Linked DNA regions of Bdellovibrio bacteriovorus. The protein of the gene in region 2 interacts with the protein of the main gene of each other region in a pairwise test. Links are inferred from orthologs where the notes say so. Each region holds a gene or a part of one and is shown on either strand. Other genes may lie near its edges. The genes, in order: ung and ndk.

Region 1 (9,852 bases), 350 kb from region 2 along the record:
TTTTTTCTTCATGGCATCAAAGTCTGCCACGTCTCGTCGTAAATAATAAGAACCCGCATTGGCGTTAAAGAGAATGACCGTGCCTTCATCGTCATCGCGAATTTTTTTGATTGTATCGGTGAACGTCGATTTACCTTGCGATGCCACCTGGCGGTTTTTAACCGCAAGACCTGCCTGCGCATGATTGACGCCGACAAATGAAAACAAAGCGCAAATCAGAAACAATACCATCTTCATGAGAGCTCCTTTGATCCTTCTATCTTATCTACACTGAGGGAAACGTCTAGAGCTCTAGACCTTAGTCCATCAAAGATGCTTTAGAAACGCTTCCCACGCTTTTCTGGGCCTTTACCGGAATTCGAAGCCTTCGGTTTATTGTTTGATTTACTTGCTTTGTCGGCAAACTTGCCTTTAGCTGCTGGTTTTTCAGCAAACTTACTGACCGTTTTTCCAGTTGGCTTCCCTTTGGATTTTCCGGCAGGAGCTGCCTTTTTTGAAGGATTATTTGGCTGAACACGAGAGTTGAATTTAGATGAGTCCCGAACCTCAGGTAGTTTTCGTCTCTCAACTTGCGCGATCAATGCCTCATCACGTTCCGTAACTAGGTTGATGACAAGGCCGCTGCGACCGGCCCGTGCAGTACGACCCGCGCGATGCAAGTAATTATCAAGCTGTTTTGGCAAATGATAGTTGATCACGCGATCCACACTCGGGATATCTAGTCCACGACCCGCAAGATCTGTTGCCACCATCAACTTTACTGAACCATCCGTGAATTTTTTTAAGTTTGTGCGACGTTCATTTTTTTCCATCTCGCCACGATAGATCACAACCGGGTGACCTTTGTCAGATAATTCCTTAGCAAGCTTATCACATTGCTCGCGAGTGTTCGTAAATAGAATTGTCCGCCCGCTGTTAGGCTCATTTAAAATTTTTTCTAACAACGGCCAGCGAAGGCCATCTTTTACGATGCGGTTTTGGGTGATCAAAGTTTTAACCACCTTCCCGCTGCCCGCACTTTTAAAGATTTCTGCATTAGAAAAAAGAGTGTGAATCAGCTCTTGCACGGACGGAGAGATCGTCGCCGAAAATAGCGCCAATTGAACATCTTTCGGGCAATCATGATAGATCTTATTTGTGTCCGGTAAAAACCCGTGATCCATCATTTGGTCGGCTTCATCAAAGACTAAAAAGCGCACATCAGTGAGATTGATGAAGTCTAAATCCATCATTTGGGTCAAGCGACCCGGGGTTGCCAAAAGAATTTCGAATTCGCCCGAGGTGTTGCGACGAGCTTGCTCCATTTGCATCCCCCCCAAAGCCATACGTACACGCAACCGAGTATCATGAGTCAGGGTTTTAAAAACTTTCGCCACCTGCTCCCCCAACTCTCGCGTCGGCACCATCACGATGGCACGGGGCATGGATTCAAAAGACACCGGCGCACTTTTTTCTTCCATCTCTTTAAGCGCATGCAGAATGGGTAAGGCATAAGCCAAAGTTTTACCGCTCCCCGTTTCGGCAATACCAACCACAGATTGTTGGGACATCATCATCGGAATGGTGTTTTTTTGGACTTCCGTGGGTTTCGTGATTTTTTGATCTTTCAAAGATTTTAATAGGGAGGGCAATAGACCAAAATCAGCAAACGTACTCATAAATATTCCTTAGAAAATGACTGGAAACCCACTGTAAGCTCACCCGCGCCCGGCGCCCACCAAAATTTCATAAAGCCTTAATATTTTTGTAGTTTCTAAAAATATTACTTGGTGCAAATCAGGGGTTTCTTCACTAAAGTGGCCCCATGCTTTACCGATTTCAAATCGATCTTTCAGACATCGATCGCAATATTTATGAAACCTTGGATTTCCGTGCGGCTTTGCACCCTTCAGAAGCCGCCCCTTACCTTTTAAGCCGAGCTCTGGCCTATGTCCTTTCCCACCACGAGGGCATCGAGTTTTCACCAGGGGGCTTAGGGGATCCGGAGGCCCCGGCATTAAGAATTCTGAATTTACGCGGCGAAATTGAAACTTGGATTGAGATCGGCAATCCTTCGGCCCGGAAGCTGCATAAGGCTTCAAAGACCGCAAAAACAGTTCGCATCTACACATATAAAAATCCGGAAGTTTTATTAAATGAAATTCGCACCAATGACGTACACCGGGCTTCAGAATTAGAAATCTTTGCGTTTGATAATAAGTTTTTAGATCAAGTGGCTGGCAGATTAGAAAAAAACAACCGCTGGAACCTTTTAGTCCAACAAGGACAATTAGATTTAACTATTGGCGATGAAACTTTTTCTTCGCTAATGCAAAGTCTTAAGGTCTAAAGTGGCTTCCAATCGCCGAACTCGATTTCCATTCTGTCTTTATCAACGCCCACCAAGTGGCGATAGATCCTTTCTACAGAAAAGCTCTCTTTCCATTTTTGCAGATTTGCAACATCTCCAATGGCATCGCCCCAAAAAATAACATAGACTTCCCGTACGGCATCAATATTTTTTGCCGGCACCGGTTCTGTGACAATTTCTTTTTCCTGAGTGATTCCAATTTTTTCGGTATTCACTCCTAAGACATCTTTAGCCCGATATTCATAGGTCACAAATACGATGGGGTCACGAGGACCTCCTTCGATGCTCCTTAAAGTCATAAGCACCATTTTATACTCGCTCTTAAATTTTGTCGCGTAAGCTGCCTGTTCAGGTGGAAGGCTCTTTTCATCCACACCATATCCCAAAACATCTTCATTTTCAGATTCTTCTTTTCTCAGTTCGTCTCTACGTTTCTCTAACTTCGCTTGATATTCAGGATTGAATCTTTCTAGATACCTCTGCCTGGAAGCTTCACCGGGAAACTGATTACGCATCTCGTGAACGGGGATAAAACCACCGTTAAAAATCTGGCGATTGTTTGGGTCCGAGGTGAATGAGACGTAGTTCGAAGTCCCGCTCGAGTTCGGTTTTGAATGAGCTAAAATAGAACCACTGAATTTCTCTTTATTTCCGATAAAGCCTTCGGATTTAATAACTTGTGGAGGGCGGCTGTCAAAGCGAAATGCGGTCACAACCTGTGCCGTTAAACCCACGTCGGCAGCATCTTTAATTAATCCCTGAGAGGCGTGAAAGATATTCTGACAATGCGTTCCATATGCAGAGGCGGAGATTGACACCATGGTGACCACAGATATGACAGAGGAAAACACTAAATAAGACTTGAGCGCATGAATTGCTTTCATGTGCTTTAGATAATGCAATCTTAAGTCCATTTCGATTGTCTCGATTTGAGACAGCTAGTGCCCGGTCAAATCCCAGTTAATCGGAGCAATACCTTTGGATTTTAAGTAAGCATTCGTTTTTGAAAAGGGTTTCGCGCCAAAAAAACCACGATGCGCTGATAACGGTGAGGGATGCACGCCTTCAATCACCAAATGTTTTTTACGATCCACAAACGCGGCTTTTTTTTGCGCGTAAGATCCCCACAAAATAAAAACCAAGTTTTCTTTTTCTTCGTTTAAAACATGGATGATTTTATCAGTGAACTCTTCCCAGCCCTTTTTCTGATGGGCGGCGGCTTTGCCATCTTCCACCGTCAAAACAGCATTCAACAAAAGCACCCCTTGCTCAGCCCACTTCATCAGTGAACCACTTTTCGGAATGGGAACTCCCACATCACTGTGCAGTTCTTTAAAAATATTTTGCAGCGAAGGTGGAAAGCGAACCCCATCGCGCACCGAAAAACAAAGTCCATGCGCTTGCCCTGGTCCGTGATAGGGATCTTGACCCACGATGACAACTTTCACTTTATCAAAGGGCGTTAAGTTCATCGCGGCGAAGTATTCATCGCCTCGGGGATAAATGGTTTTCCCTGCTGCATACTCCGCTTTTAAGAAAGAACGCAATTGAGTCATACGCTCGGTCGAAAACTCTTCCGCCAAGTGAGCTTTCCATGATGAATCTAACTTTATCTCGTTTTTACTTTGTTTCATCTCACCCTGATACATGACATTAGTCCTGGTGCGGGATTCTAATGCAAACCTATTCGATTTCAAAATATTTTTTAAGGTTCCTTGAACTTGACCAGACAAAAAAGGGACCCATTGTTAGAATAGATTAAGAGGAAAAGGAGGATGCCGATGTCGACTCTTCTAAATCCCACCATTGAAGATATTGAACAAAACCCAGAGGTTAAGTCTTTCATTTACCAGCAAATCGCTGAATTTGAAGCCTTTGTGACGCCGCAGACAATCGTGGCTGTGGTCGCTCGGGATCCTAAAAAATTAGCGATTCAGTATGAAACAGAAGGCCGTGATTTTGACCTCAAAGAACTTCGCAAACTGTACCGCATTGGTATCGTTTTGACCGAGGCCGGCGCCAAGGTTGAAGCGGAAGGCGTGCATGAAGATATCTTTGAAGCGATCAAACTGGCAAAAGACAATCTTTTGAAAGAGCTGATCACAATTCAAGATTCCGTCGTGAGTAACCAAGATAGATTGATTGAGATCAATCATTACTTGCAACCCCCCGTCCTTCATTAAGATACTGGGCTCCGAAAAGGAGCCCTTTTTTTATGTTTAATCCAAATATGCCTTATCGAAATGCAGGCCGCAGTGGCCTGAAGCTTTCTAGTTTTTCATTGGGAGGCTGGACCACTTTTGGGGGCAGCGTTAAAGACTACACATCCGTAAAAAGTATTCTGAATGTCGCTTATGACCACGGTATCAATTTTTTTGATATCGCTGATGTTTACGCCAAGGGCGAATCGGAAAAAATCATGGGAGCGGCTTTACGTGAATTGCCGCGACATGAGCTTGTTATTTCTTCCAAAGTATTTTGGCCGATGAGTGACGACATCAACGATAAAGGTCTTTCACGTAAACACATCTTGGAATCCGTAAATAAAAGTCTGCAACGCATTGGCACTGACTATTTAGATATCTATTTTTGCCACCGCTATGATCCAGAAACTCCGGTTGAAGAAACCGTGCGCATTATGGATGACCTGATTCATCACGGAAAAATTCTTTACTGGGGCACCAGTGAGTGGACCGCCGATCAAATTCAAGAAGCTCTAGATATCTGTGACAAGGGCGGTTACTACAAGCCTCAAGTCGAACAACCGCAATACAGCCTGATCGCTCGGGAAAAATTTGAGTCCGCCGTTCAAGGAAAAACCATCGATAAGGGTCTTGGAGTCGTTACTTGGTCACCGTTGGCCTCGGGCTTGCTTACCGGGAAATATGACGACGGCATTCACGGCGGTCGATTGGCAAAGATGGATTCGTTAAAAGACAACCTGTACACGGAAAAAAATCTTCAACGCGTCCGTGACATGAAAAAATGGGCTGATGCTTTAGAGTGTACTCGTGGACAGTTGGCCTTAGCATGGTTGCAAGCTCAACCGGGCTTAACCAGTGTGATTTTAGGTGCTACTTCAATTGAGCAGCTGCAAGAAAACTTGGGCGCGCTTAAAGTTAAGATCACGCCCGAAGTAGATAACGAACTTAAAAAAATATTTAGCTATTAAGGCTTCATAAATTTTAAAGTCATGCGATCGCTTTCGCCAATCTCAGCATAGCGCTCGCGGTTTTTGTCGCCTTCCGCGTATGAGGGCGGCAAAGTCCAAACACCCTTAGGATAGTTTTTTGTGTCTTTAGGGTTGGCGTTGATTTCAGATTTAGCCACCAGTTTAAAGCCCGCTTTTTCCGCCATGCGGATGACTTCTTTTTCAGGGACGTAGCCAGATTTGTATTTCTTGTCCTGTTTTTGGTTTTTGCCGGCACGATGTTCAACCACACCCAGCACGCCACCTGGTTTCAAAACTTTGAAAAAAGCTTTGAAGGCCTCTTTTTCGCCTCCTGATGAGGTCCAATTATGAACGTTGCGGAAAGTAAGAACCATGTCCGCTGAATTATCTTCGCCGATACTCACCATTTTTGGCGGAGCGAAATCAACAACCGTTATTTTGCTTTCAAGTTCTGGATGAGACTTTGTCCAATCCAAGAATTTTTGTCCGCCCGCATAAACACTCACTGGAACTGCGGCCGCGATGTATTTGCCTTGAGTACTTAAGTAGGGAGCTAAAATTTCTGCATACCAACCAGCGCCCGGAGAAATTTCCACCACCGTCATGTCGGGCTTTAAGCCAAAAAATTCCAAAGTCTCAGCGGGATGGCGATATTGATCGCGTTTTTCATTTCCCGCAGTACGGAAATGGCTATTTAAAGCTTCCGAAATAGTTGAGGGAAAAGGACCATGGGCGGGCGCGGGTGCTTGAGTCGGTTTTGAACTGCATGCTGCAAGGGCGATTCCGACAAGCGAAAGAAGTGCGAGACGTTTCATCAAATTTCTCCTTTATAAAAACGACTGGGATCTAGAATGTGACGGCCGTCGACATCTGACAATAAACTTCTCGCATTGACTCGGACCTATGAACGGAAGTCGAAGCATTTTACGATGCGTGTTGACACCCCAGGCGTCGCAGCATCAAACACTTTACCTGGCGCACCAATTTTTTCATCGTAATATTTCAAAACTGACTTGCTGTTCAATGACCTGTGATCAACGATACCGATCACAACAAAAAGTATAAAACACAATAACTCAAAAAGGAGAGTCTCATGAAACTATTGTCTGTTCTTGCGATCGGTTTGTTCTCTGTTGCGGCCCATGCAGGAAGCGTTAACATGACATGCGAAGAAGCGCGCGCCGACTACAATGCCGATGGCCGCATCTATGTCACAACAGGTTCTGGCGATATCGTACCTATTTACGGACTTGTGCAAAGCTGCCCTCCATATGGTCAGTACATGGAATCTCCATACTGGGTGCGCACGACGGACAACAACACTTGTGTTCTTGGCTATCGCTGCATCGACAACCGCGACTAATTCGTTTCGGTTTTAAAAAATAAAAAGAGGAAGGTTTTTGGCCTTCCTCTTTTTTTATTTAAACTATACAGATATCTCTTAATGTTCCGCAGCTACCGGCAACATAGGAGCAGGAGATTGCACTTCGCCCTTCGCATTTTGTTTGTTCGTTTCTAATTTCACTAGCGAACCAATGATGTCTTGCAACTGCTCAAAAGGTGTTAAGTTCGGTGGAAGATTTTCTTTTAATTCCATCGTCAACACCGGCGTACTTCTTTCTAACCACATGTAACGACCTAGGCTTCCCGGATAATTCCCTAAAGACTTCCACGGAAGATAATCGAATTTTGGTGGCGGCGAAACTTTCGGACCATCAAAGTCCAAAACCTTTAAGGGCGTATGCACGGACACGATAAAGTCTGGTTTGAAATCCTCTAGGTGATGAAGCGCACATTTTGTTTCCGGCTCACTCGCAGCCATATCCCCGGGATAACGACGCGGATTTGATTTCGTCGTGCGCTTCCAATTTTCAATCGCTCCACTGGCCCAATCTTTTGTGGGGAAGTTGCGATTGATATCAATCTTGTTTGCGTTGGTACGCGTTTTATATTTCACGCCATCCGGATTTAAAACAGGAATCACACGCCAAGAGTTGCGTGGATCAATGCCTTCTAAACGCTCCATCCAATAACGGCCCACGGTACCCGCCGGAGTTTCATCTCCGTGAATCAAACTGAATACCAGAACCTTCTTAGCACCGGGCAAAGAAGAAGTTTTGTTGTAGTGATAAATAGGTCGACCTTCTCCGCTGACACAAAGGCTGTCGACAGACACTTTTTCACAGGCCTGCTTTAAGAGCTTGTCGTCCCAAGCTCCCGGGAATTTTTTTAGATCGTTCATGCAGTCTTGCTGAAGATTCACAAAGTCGGCCTTTGCAATCGAAGCAACTGACAAAACCATCAGGACATTTAATAGTGTTTTCATAGACCCCATTTACTTCTATTATCTACTCCCGCGCGAATTCTCTCAAGATGAGAAAATAGGAATTTTATGCGCCAAGGTGAGAATCGTTACAAATCGACTAAAGTCCAACCGCCCTTCGTCCGTAAAGTCACTATGTGATTTTTAAGACTCAAGGTCGGAGGATACGATGGTAAATAGAGGTGGTTTTAGTTTTGTAGCGATGTTGGTTATTAATCCCATCGTGATACTGTTTTATCAAAACTGCTCAATGACTCCGGTGAGTCATGCTCAAAACAGCCCCCCTGCCAGCATTCGCCAGATCGCGTCTGAGGCTAAACCTGTAGCGGTGCAGTATACGCCCGGTTGCCAGGACGAAAAACAGGCCTGCTTGAAAGCGGAATAACCGCTAAGCCTTTCAATTTTAATGAGAACTTTAGTGACTCCGATGTCGGCAACGAGATCGGAGTTATTCTTTTTGTGAATATTCGAATTCTTTCTATGCCTTTTACTTATCCTTAGGGCCTCGGTAGAACTTGCTTAAGAAGCGACGTTCAAAACAAGGAGGCTTCAATGAAATTTCTAATCGCAGCTCTCATTTCTTCATTCGCATTTATGGGCCCGGCTCACGCATTTATCTCTTCTGAAGAGCAAGATCAGCTTTTAGTAGCTATGAATAAACTCAATCCCTCACAAGTGCATTTTCAAGAGGTGCGTTGTTCTGCTCGCAGTCGTATGTGCTTAGTACGCATGGAGTTGGGAGCAAATAAACTTCCTGTGGGTTGTGCGATTGAGCGTATCGCGAGTTCTGATGATTTGTTCGTGGTGAATTCCGCGGGCATGCAGCTTTCCGCTTATTCTGCGAATGCTTTAAACCAATGCATTGAGGGCTTTATCCGTTAGGATAGGCCTTTGGTGCGCGGATTTGCTGTTGCGCATCTGGACCTTTTAAAATATTTAAAAAAGCGTCTTGACTTACATATAATTTACACTGTAAGTTCATATGTAAGTTATGACAAAGAAAACGCCCCTCCCACCACTGACACCTAAAGAAAAATCTGTTCTCGAGTTTATCGAGGAGCACATCTTAAGTTCAGGAGTTTCTCCGTCATATCAAGAAATTAAAGATCACTTTGGTCTGGCATCGTTTAATTCTGTTCAGAATTATTTGAAGCAATTGACCGCCAAAGGTTATATCGAAAATCCTTTGGGCCAAAAGCGAGCGATCCAGGTGCTTCATTCTGCTTCGGCATTTCAGGAGCGCCAATCTAAATTAGTCTCGACGAAGACAGGATCTCAAAGCTCACAGCTCCTCCAGGCACGTGATGAGATCCTGTCCCTTCCCCTTCTTGGGAAAGTGGCTGCGGGTCTCCCTATTGAAGCACTTAAACATGATGAGTTTGTCGATGTCCCACCTTCAATGGTGCGCAATCCTGCAAAATCTTTTGCCCTCAAAGTCCAAGGTGATTCGATGATTGAAGACGGTATTTTTGATGAAGATATCATTCTTATTCAAAAACAAAACACCGCCGGCAATGGGGATATCGTTGTGGCTACTGTGGAAAACGAAGCCACGGTGAAACGCATCTATGTGCGCGCAAAGCCCGACAGTGGCTCTTCTCAGAAGCTTGTGGAACTTCGCCCTTCTAATTCAACGATGAAATCCATGTGGTATGAACCTGAACAGGTTGAAATCCGTGGGATTGTTGTAGGACTTATTCGCAAGTTCTAAGATTTTGTGCTATTCCCTGTACAATGGAAAGCACACGCATTGCTATCGATTATTCAAATAAAGAAAAATTCTATAAAGAACTTCTGTCAGAAGTAACTGGCGTTCTTGAACCCGAATGGTTCGTGAATCTTGCCAATATCTCCGCACTTCTTAATCAGCACTTGCCCCAAATTAACTGGGTGGGTTTTTATCTCAATCATAACGGTGAATTGTTATTAAGTTCTTTTCAAGGCCTGCCGGCGTGCACACGCATCGCCTTCGGTAAAGGGGTTTGTGGAACAGCGGCGGCAACGCAA
Region 2 (9,828 bases):
GGCGCAGCAGAAGAAGTTGCCGGTAAAAACGAAAAAGATATCGGAGAGAAGATAACCGAAGGAGCACAAAAAGCTTCCAACGCAATGATTGATGCTTATCGCTCTTCGAGTGAAGCGGCTTATGATTCAAGAAAAAATAACGGTGCAACGGTGTTGTTATCGTATTCGGCTTTGGAATTAGTTTTACCTTCAAAGATGGGTGCAACGGTTGCTTGGCATAAGGATGCTGATACTTTGTATGAGCTTGATTATTCTTATTCTAGTGTTAGCGCGAGTGCTCATCACTTTGATCTTGCCAGTATGAAAGAAACGAGAATTTCTTTGCTAAAAAGAAACTTCGGCGGCGGCGCCTTTCACTGGTTCTGGGGTGTGAACTATAATGCTTTCCGTGCGACGATCAATGAGTCGTTCATGAACACGGCGATTAATGGAGCTTCGGATGTATTCAACGTGCAAACGTTGGGATTAACTCTTGGTGTGGGACATCGCTGGGTGTTTTATGATCGTTTTTCTTTTGGCATTGACTGGTTCAGCTGGGCGCAGCCGTTGGTAATCTTAAAAAAAGAAGCCCCGTTTGTGGATAACTCTACAAACCAAGAAAACAAAGACGATATTGATACGGCCCTTAAGATCGTGGGCTATTTTCCTCGATGGGCCGCTTTTAAAATATACTTGGGTTACAGCTTTTAAGGCTTCACGTAAAATGGATTCGTGTAAATCCAGGTGATCCATTTTTTAGCGTCAGGCAGCGGCAATAAAGGGCTTACGCGCACTTGAACACGGTAAGTTCCCGGTCCTGGCAGCGGAAAACTTGTTTCCGGTTCGTTAATACGGGCGACAGGTTCGCCGTCTTTGTAAATTACGATCTCAAAAAATGACGTGGGTTTTGTGGGCAGTGAAACTTTTAGGTTCATGCCTTTTTTGGGATTGAACTTAACTTCGTTCCCCATCAGATGAATTTTGCCCGCATCTTCTTCCATCACCGCCACAAAACCCTTGGGGTCGCCCAACATATCTAAGGAAACATAAAAGTTTCCATTCTTCATGGCGGTAAAAACTTTTTGGCGATCGCTGGTAAAGTTTCCGGTCAATTCAGATTTTAGCAATATATGATTGCTCATGAACTCGAACGAACGCTTATAGCTTGGAAAACGAATAAAATAGTTCGCCAGAGGAATTACTCGTGCTGAAGCTTCCGTGCCCCCATAGGCGACGATGCGGCGGTCTTTGCTAAGGCGGTCAAAAAGGGCCAACTCTTCAGCGGGTTCGGTGTATAAACGTAAAAAAGACAGGCGGGGGTTGAACGGATAAATTAAAAGGCTCCAGATCGTTGAAAGTTTGGACTCGCCCCAAGCGCGATTGATCAAACTTTTCATATTCAAAATTTCAAAACCATCGAGGCCTGAAGGAATATCACCGACCCACGAAAATCCGGCCTTATAAGGATGGGCCAGGATTGTGAGGGTGTCTTTGCTGGCCCCCGTTTTCTGTGACAACAGATCAGCAAGCTTTACCTGAGCTTCTCCTAGGTTGCTGCCAATGCTCTCTTGATTCAAAGAATAGTAAAGTAAGCGCGAATCTAAATAGCTGTATTTACCGGCGGAAAAAACCAAAAGATTCCCGTGATATGATTCCACCGAATAAGGCATATTGAAGATATTTAAATCAGTGAAGAATAGAAAATCTAAATTGGCAAGTTTAGCTGAAGTAATAACGAAGCTTGCCGGGGCTGAGCCGCTGCTAATATCCGTGTGCACATTCATCACCCCTTTGTAATCGTTTAGTAACGAGGAATGATCACGCGCGATTTGCGTAGGAATGACCGACACTTCGTATTGATTGATATAAAACCCATACATGAAGTAAGCGATTAATAAAAATGACAGAAGCGCAAAAAAACGAGTCATGGTTTTGTGAACTCCACAATCACATACTTATAATCCAGCTTCTTAACTTCGCGTGCTTGCCAGCCTTGTTCGGTCACCCAGTAAGGAGCCCCAGTCCATTCTTTTTTTAGTAAATAGAATTTAGAACCTGTGGGTATTGATTCCGGCAACGTATCAAAGAAATCAAAACGGCTGGTATCTTTCAATTTAAAAACCGGAATCTTGCTGAAATACCAAAGTGAAGATGAGATCTGATAACTGGCCCCATAAAGTGGTTGATATTCTTGGACCAAGGGCACAAATGATTGAAACTCGTAAGGCTCGCTGACCTTTTCATTGATATTACGAAACTGCGGGACCCATATACTTAATACGACAACTGAGATGGCTGTGCCCCAAAAAATCATATAGGATTTTGACCATTTCAATGTCTTTGGATGAAACAAAGCTAAGGTCAGTAAGCTTGGATAAGCAATCACCGGCCAATTAGCTTCAACCAATGCGCGAAAGGAGGTCAGTAAAAAGAAAAGCAGTGGTCCCCAAGTGAAATAAATGGACCAGCGAAAGTCATTCGTGGGTTTGGCTTTGATGATAGCCCAGAAAATCAAAGGGAACATGATCAGAATCTGTGCAAAGATATATGAAGTCGTCCAATCCAACTCATAAGCCTCGGATTCAAGCCCGTGTCGCAATTGAAATTCAAACGAAGCAAAGTCATTTTGATAATTCCACAATAATACAGGTGCACAGAAAATCAGACCTAAAATGCCGGTGTAAATAACGCCCTTCCAGTTCACATTGGACCAGCGTTTTTCGAAAGAAAGATAAGCCAGCAAACAAGGGATAAAAATAACGATGTGGTATTTGGCGCAGAATCCCAATCCTAAGGCGATACCTAAAAAGGCGTAATATTTTGTCTCACGAGTTTCCAAAGCTTTTACCGTAAGGATTAAAGACAAAGTCCAAAATACAACCACCGGAAGATCTGGAGTGACGATCAGCGATCCAAAACCTAAAAGCGGCGAGAAGAGAGCTAGATAAAGCCACAGTCGGATTTTCTCCCAAGGCAGACGATCTTTAAGAAAGTAATACCACATTAGGATCACCATATGACCCATGATCACGGCCGGCCAGCGCACGGCGTGCATGAAGGGTTCTAAGAAATGTCCAAGATATAAAATCCAAGCCACCATGGGCGGATGATCAAAGTAGCTTAATTGTAAACGGTGCGACCAAACCCAATAATAAGCTTCGTCTGCCCCTAGCGGCATAAGGGCCGCTAAGACAAGTTTAACCGCAAGACTGATATAAAAGATGCGCCAGAAAGAGTTTTTCACTCTTAGTAACTCAGCTTAATAGGCTTTCCGAGATCGCCCGGGATACCGATGTCTTTTCCGTTAAGGATAAGATTCACAGCACCTCCGTTAGAGAAATTGATTTTTAAACCACTGCGGCTTTTGAAAGTATGCACTTGCTCCGCCGAAAGTTTGATTTTCTGAGGCTTACCACTTGGCGAAGCGTATTCAATTTCCACTGTGTCTAAAGCTTCGACGATAAGCTCAACGGGCTTGGCTTCTTTTGGGGTTGGTGTTGTCGTAGGTGAAGGACTTGCCGTTGCTGAAGCCGCGGGGCTTGGAGACACGCTTGGGCTAACACTTGCTGTCGGTGACGGAGAGCTTGTCGGTGTCGCTGATGGAGTGGTCGTTGGCGTGGCACTTGGGCTTGGTGAAGGTTTAGGTGTTGAAGCCACTATCGTTGCAGACGGCGATGGTGATGGACTTGCCTGAGTCACCGGCGCCGGTGAAGCTTTTGTTGAAATTGGGGTCAGCGGGGCGGTTGCTTCTTCAGGTTTTGATTCCTCAGTAGCGCTCACCACGGCTTCTGTTGGTGGCTGAGTTTCATCAACAGGAGTTGCGCCCTCCATGGTCTGAGAAATTTCGTTAGTCGGAACTTCGGCTTCTTTGGAGTATTTGTCGATCATCTTTTTAGTAAAGATGATTAAGCCCACCAAAAAAACGACCAGGATGGTGATCAGAATTGTTCTGGTTGATTTAGGTTGGCCCAAAGATTTCAAATTTTCACGATCACTTGATGAAGATTTTTTTCGAAAGGGTGTGACGACCGATTCTGCATTAGCTTCATCGTGTGGTGTGGAACGCACTTGAGGTTTTAACGGAGTTTCCATCGGAGTTTCGGCCGCGATGTCTTCTTTTGATGGCGGTCGTTCGTTGTCGCTTGTGCGGATATAAGGTTTTGGTCGTGTCGACCCCATTTCTTGATAGAAAATCTCTAAAACTTGATTGGGATCTAAGTGCAAATAGTTCGAATAGCTTTGGACGAACCCGCGCAAAAAAGTTTTTGCGGGCAATTGAGATTCATCGCCTTCCTCGATAGCTTTAAGAACTTTGCTGCTGATTTTTAATGAAAGACCGATTTCGTGAAGTGAGAGCCCTTTTTCTTCTCGGGCTTTTTTTAGAATTTCTCCGGTACGTTTCATTAGTGTCCCTTTCTAATCAGGCTCAGCATTCCCTTGGCCTTTTCACGATAGGTGCCGGAAGGATAGAACTTAATCAGTCCTTCAAAGCGTGCGATGGATTTTGATTTTTCGCCAAGACGGTAATACGCAAGGGCGCTGTAGTAGTGAGGTTCGTCATACTGACTTTTTTGGCAGAAGCCGATGGCTTTGTCTAAGGCCTCGGCAGCTTGAGAATAGTCGCCCACTTCAAAAAAAGTGCGACCGTAGTAAGTCGCCGCCGCGCAGTCATCTGGAACTTGCTTAAGAGCTTTAGAAAAAGCCACGCGTGCTGAAGTGTATTGTTTTTGATTAAACTTCACAAGCCCCAGATTCATGTAAGCTCTTTCTGGATTTGGATAAGTCAGATCATTTAAAACTTGCTGGACTTCTTTTTCGGCTAAATCAAATTTTGAAACTTCGATATAAACGCGGCTTAGATTATTACGCGCATCCGAATATTTCGGGTCCAAAGAGATTGCTTTAGCCAAGTGTTTTTCGGCTAAGTCATAACGTTCACGCATAAAATAAACCATGCCGAGATTGTTTTGAATGACAGGATTTGTTGGATCAAGCTCTTCGGCTTGCAAGATATTGCGAAGCGCTTGCGGATAGTCGCCGCTCTCCATTTGGGTAGAACCCATCCGCAGATAGAGTTCTGCTTTTTCTTTGTTTTTAGTCGCTGTGCTTGCACAGCCAATCAACGAAAGACACCCTAGGGCGATGATCCATTTCAACATGTTAAAAAGGTATCATTAGAGGCTTAAGAGTCAACCCTCAGCTCGGCGATAGTCTCAACGTGGTCGGTCTGCGGGAACATCTCAAAAGCTTGCACTCGGTCTAAATGGGCGCGCAGTCCCAACTTCTGTGTCCAGTCAAAAAACCATTGTAAATCTCGGGCCAAAGAGACCGGATGACAGCTGATGTAAATGATCTTACGAGGGCGTGCTGCGGCAAGCGCGCGCATAATGTATTCACTGGCTCCTGCTCGAGGAGGATCTAGCACCACCAAGTCGTTGGTACCGATAACGGCCCGACGCATATAAGATTCCACGTCTGAAAGAAAATATGTGAGTTTTTTGTCTCGTATTTGCGTGCGCGCTTTATCCACCAATTTGGGGTTGAGCTCAACACCGTAAATATGTGCAGATTTATACTTTTTTGCTAAGGGAAAGGTGAAGTTTCCGGACCCCGCATAAAGATCGAAGACTTTTGAGTATTCATGATCCCCCGCCCAAGAAAGTGCGGTCTGCAAAAGATCTTCATTCTGAAAGCGATTTACTTGAGAAAAACCGACGCCATCGTCTTCGTCAGTGATGAGTCCATAACGAATACTTTCATCATCCGCGATGTACATCTCGAGTTTCTTAAGATCATTAGCGCCTTTGCTTACGGCCCATTGGCGGACTTCAGGAAACTTTGTCGTCAAAGCATCTTCGGTGATTAGGCAATCTTGGATATCCAAAATTTCATGTGAATGTCGTTCAAAGAAACCAAAACGATTTCCCTTGGCCTTCGGTTGAATACGATTACGGTAGCGCAAAACTCGAGGACTTGGTTTTAAAGGAAGGTATTCAAATTCAACTTGCGGATTGAATTTTTTCAATGTTTCAAAAACCAACTGATGTTTCTGTCGACGTTGCTCGTCTTCGGTCAGATGTTGCCAATTGCAACCCCCGCAGCCTTGTAGGAAATAAGAACACGGAGGGGTGCGACGTGAAGGTCCAGGTTTTAACACCTCGACGATGCGAGCCTCAGCGAAATTCTTTTTAGCCAGCGTGATTTCGGCCAGGACTTCATCGTCGGGCGCAGCCAGCGGAACAAAGATCACCATGCCATCGTGACGGGCAATGCCGGAGCCACCTACAGCGAGCTTTTCTATTTTCAACTGAATCTTAGAACCAAGAAGGGGAGCTTGCGCTCCCCCCTTGAGATTATCTTTGGACATTGAATAATTCTGTGAACGATTAAACGTTGCAGATTTCGTGCTTTTCGAAGAACAAAGCTAATTCGCGAGCTGCAGACGCTGTGCTGTCTGAACCGTGAACTGCGTTTTCGCCTACGTTATCGCCGAATTTTGCGCGAACTGTACCAACAGCCGCTTTTTTAGGATCAGTAGCGCCCATGATTTCACGGTTCTTCGCAACTGCGTTTTCACCTTGAAGGCACATGATAGTTACCGGACCAGAAGTCATGAAAGAAACTAGCTCGCCGAAGAAAGGACGCTCTTTGTGTTCAGCGTAGAATTCTTCTGCTTTAGATTTAGAAAGAATAGTTACTTTTGCCGCTGCGATTTTCAAACCGTTTGCTTCAAACATGCTGATGATATCGCCGATAGCGTTTTTCTTCATTGCGTTTGGCTTAATGATTGAGAATGTTTGCTCGATAGCCATGGAATCTCCTTAGTTATTTACACTCTGTTTCTGAAACTTTAAAGAACTTGGGAGTTTTAACGAATTGAGTGACACATGTCCACTGTTGAGCAGCGTTCCTTGGTCCACGTAGTTCGATCAACTCTGTTTTTATTGCGAGATCTCGCTCGACAGCAGCTTTCGTAAAGTCTTGAGAAGTGACTTCATACGCACCGGGCTCGTAAAGGCCTAGCGTTTGTTGAATGCTTTCATCTGTCATGATTAGGATTTCATCAATTTTACTGGCATGCGCCGTGGCGCCCAATAATAGGACAAAGATCAATAATTTCTTCATGTTAGATTCTCCCGAGGGACCCTTGATATGTCTGCCCCCTAAGAGAGTCAAACTAAAATGCCGTAAGGAGGGGCTTAAGCTGAAAGACCAGGTCGGTTTTTGGAAAAAAGTTAGGAAAACACCCGAAGAGAGGCAATGATTTGGACGCGTTCTTTAAACGAAACTTGATGGGTGGGGGCAGGGGAGCTGGACCAACAGCCGGTCCATCGACCCTATTTGCAAAGAGAAGGTTAAGGCTCGGAAAATGCGAGTACAAAATGTGTATTGCAACACAGTAATATTTGATCGCCTAAGTAATCGGTCAAGAAAGGTTAACAAGTGGACAAATTAAAAATCCGTTTAATCCACAAAAATGAGTTAAGGCCAGTTTATTGTTTATTATTTTAATTCTGGGTCAATTTCCTTACGTATCAGGCACAATAAACCGAGAAATAGGTCCGTAAATGTCAATATAACTTCACAAGGGTCGTTTATGAAAAATGTGAGCTTGCGAACCAAAATGATGGGACTTTGCCTTTTTGTTACCCTGTTAGGAATGGCTGGTGGGGTGGTTGGGTTTTTCACCCTTAATAAAGTTGCGTCCAATTATAGAGCCATCACCGCCGAGGATCTTCCACTTATCAAGATTCTTGGAGATCTCCACGGAGAGTTCCGGGAGCTTCGGATTCAAGTTCGAAGCGTAGCTTTTGAGGGAACGACGTCCGCTGATGTAAAAAAATATGTCGACCTGACTCTTCCGCAAATTGAAGCCATTGAAAAAAGCCTTGTTGAATATGAAAAGGTCGATCCCGAGGCCGTCCATCGCGCGACTTACATTGAACTTAAACAGGCGTGGATGGAATTTAAAAAATTCGGTGGCGAGCTGATTTCTAAAACAAACAATTACGAAAAAGAACGCGATCAGATTGTCTCTATGATCCGCGACGTGTGCCCGGTAAAGGCGGCCGCGGTGTACGAGGCTTTGCAAAAAGAGACGGACATAAATATAAGTCAGTCAACCGCCTCGGTATCGGCGGCGGTGGTTTCGGAAGACAATGGTAAGACTCTGATTGTCGTCTTTGGGGTGGCAGCCTTATTGGTGTCGATGGTGTTTGGCTATCTATTTGCGACATCTGTTTCCAAGACAATCGCGGGTGTGGCGTCTAATTTAACTAACGCAGGTTATAGCGTTGCTGACTCTGCCGATAAGCTAGGTCAATCCAGTGAAGAGCTTTCTCAGGCATCTTCTGAATCCGCCGCGTCGTTAGAAGAAACCGTTGCTTCGCTTGAGGAGCTGACTTCGATGGTGAAGCGTAATTCTGAAAATGCCAAAGAAGCCGCGGTTCTTTCAGATGTTTCAAAAGGGGCTGCGGAAAAAGGTGAAAAAGAAATTCATAACCTTATTCATTCAATGACGGGGATTTCTAAGTCTTCGCGAAAAATTGAAGAAATCATTAATGTTATAGACGACATTGCCTTTCAAACAAATCTATTGGCGCTGAATGCTTCGGTAGAAGCAGCTCGTGCGGGCGAACAAGGTAAAGGCTTTGCTGTCGTAGCAGAAGCGGTCCGCTCATTAGCTCAAAGAAGTGCCGCGGCCGCCAAAGATATTACGACGCTTATTAAAGAGTCTGTATCCCAAGTTGAGGCCGGCAGTAAAATTGCTGATCAAAGTGGTGAGGTGCTAAACAGCATCGTAGTTTCAGTAAAAAAAGTGGCGGACCTTAACTCAGAAATTGCGACGGCTTCTCAAGAGCAAGCTATCGGGATTCAACAAATCAGTGCGGCGATGAATCAATTGGATTCCTCGACGCAAACAAATGCGGCATCGGCGGAAGCCATTGCCTCAACGATTTCAGAGTTCAACAGTCTAGCTGCTACGACCCAACAATTGACCGGGCAGTTAAACAAAGTTGTTTATGGTGGGGAAATTCATCATCAAGGTCCGGACGCCACGTCAGCGACCAAAACCCCAGTTAAGTTGGCGGTGGCTTCTAGAGAAAGCCATGCGTCCCCTAAAAATGTGACGAAATTAAAGTCGCGCGCGGCGGAAGCCGAGTCTATCCTGCCTTTTGACGACGACGATAAGGGCAAGATTGGTACGGTAGAGGGATTTTAAGAAAAAAAAGCCCCGGTTTCCCGGGGCTTTTTACTTTTCAAATCCAATATTAAATTACTTCAACATAGATTTTAAAGTCGTGCCCATGTCAGCCGGGCTGCGTGCGATTTTGCAACCTGCCGCTTCAAGAGCTTTGAACTTCGCCTCTGCTGTTCCTTTGCCCCCGCTGATGATGGCACCAGCGTGACCCATGCGTTTTCCAGCAGGAGCCGCAGCACCCGCGATAAACGCAGCCACAGGTTTTTTGAAGTTCTTTTTGATCCATTCAGCAGCTTCTTCTTCAGCCGAGCCACCGATTTCACCAATCATGATAACGCCATCTGTGTCTGGATCTTCATTGAACAATTTTAAAACGTCGATGAAGTTTGTTCCATTTACGGGGTCACCACCGATACCAACGGCCGTTGATTGGCCTAGTCCCAATGCTGACAATTGACCAACAGCTTCGTAAGTCAATGTACCCGAACGTGAAAGAACTCCGATACGACCTGGCTTGTGAATATGACCAGGCATGATACCGATTTTGCATTGGCCTGGAGTGATGACGCCAGGGCAGTTTGGACCGATTAAACGCGTGCGCTTACCTTGCATATAGCGCTTCACTTTAACCATGTCTAAAACCGGAA

What was found.
Region 1: the proteins of ndk (region 2) and ung interact in binary tests that used the Escherichia coli proteins (3 or more experiments, as listed by UniProt). The link is inferred for Bdellovibrio bacteriovorus from one-to-one orthologs.

What each region holds. Positions count from the first base shown.
Region 1 is NZ_LUKE01000001.1:919,111-928,962, forward strand. The notes cover bases 2,137-5,129. They hold ung (uracil-DNA glycosylase), read right to left. Parts: upstream 3,985-5,129; coding sequence 3,289-3,984; downstream 2,137-3,288. Other genes in these bases: AZI86_RS04390 (YaeQ family protein), read left to right, coding at 2,137-2,329; AZI86_RS04395 (hypothetical protein), read right to left, coding at 2,326-3,234; AZI86_RS04405 (hypothetical protein), read left to right, coding at 4,132-4,533; AZI86_RS04410 (aldo/keto reductase family protein), read left to right, coding at 4,566-5,129. In the rest of the region: AZI86_RS04380 (hypothetical protein), read right to left, coding at 1-237; AZI86_RS04385 (DEAD/DEAH box helicase), read right to left, coding at 318-1,658; more of AZI86_RS04390, read left to right, coding at 1,805-2,136; more of AZI86_RS04410, read left to right, coding at 5,130-5,522; AZI86_RS04415 (class I SAM-dependent methyltransferase), read right to left, coding at 5,519-6,337; AZI86_RS04420 (hypothetical protein), read left to right, coding at 6,616-6,885; AZI86_RS04425 (M14 family zinc carboxypeptidase), read right to left, coding at 6,964-7,848; AZI86_RS04430 (hypothetical protein), read left to right, coding at 8,015-8,230; AZI86_RS04435 (hypothetical protein), read left to right, coding at 8,398-8,727; transcriptional repressor LexA, read left to right, coding at 8,837-9,556; AZI86_RS04445 (GAF domain-containing protein), read left to right, coding at 9,580-9,852. UniProt on the Escherichia coli protein: Excises uracil residues from the DNA which can arise as a result of misincorporation of dUMP residues by DNA polymerase or due to deamination of cytosine.
Region 2 is NZ_LUKE01000001.1:1,269,951-1,279,778, reverse strand. Bases 5,079-8,047 are described here. They hold ndk (nucleoside-diphosphate kinase), read right to left. Parts: upstream 6,792-8,047; coding sequence 6,366-6,791; downstream 5,079-6,365. Other genes in these bases: AZI86_RS06175 (HAMP domain-containing methyl-accepting chemotaxis protein), read left to right, coding at 7,577-8,047; AZI86_RS06180 (hypothetical protein), read right to left, coding at 6,805-7,104; AZI86_RS06190 (class I SAM-dependent RNA methyltransferase), read right to left, coding at 5,162-6,346; AZI86_RS06195 (tetratricopeptide repeat protein), read right to left, coding at 5,079-5,138. Also shown: AZI86_RS06215 (hypothetical protein), read left to right, coding at 1-690; AZI86_RS06210 (hypothetical protein), read right to left, coding at 687-1,907; AZI86_RS06205 (glycosyltransferase family 39 protein), read right to left, coding at 1,904-3,223; AZI86_RS06200 (helix-turn-helix domain-containing protein), read right to left, coding at 3,226-4,383; more of AZI86_RS06195, read right to left, coding at 4,383-5,078; more of AZI86_RS06175, read left to right, coding at 8,048-9,202; sucD (succinate--CoA ligase subunit alpha), read right to left, coding at 9,257-9,828. UniProt on the Escherichia coli protein: Major role in the synthesis of nucleoside triphosphates other than ATP. The ATP gamma phosphate is transferred to the NDP beta phosphate via a ping-pong mechanism, using a phosphorylated active-site intermediate.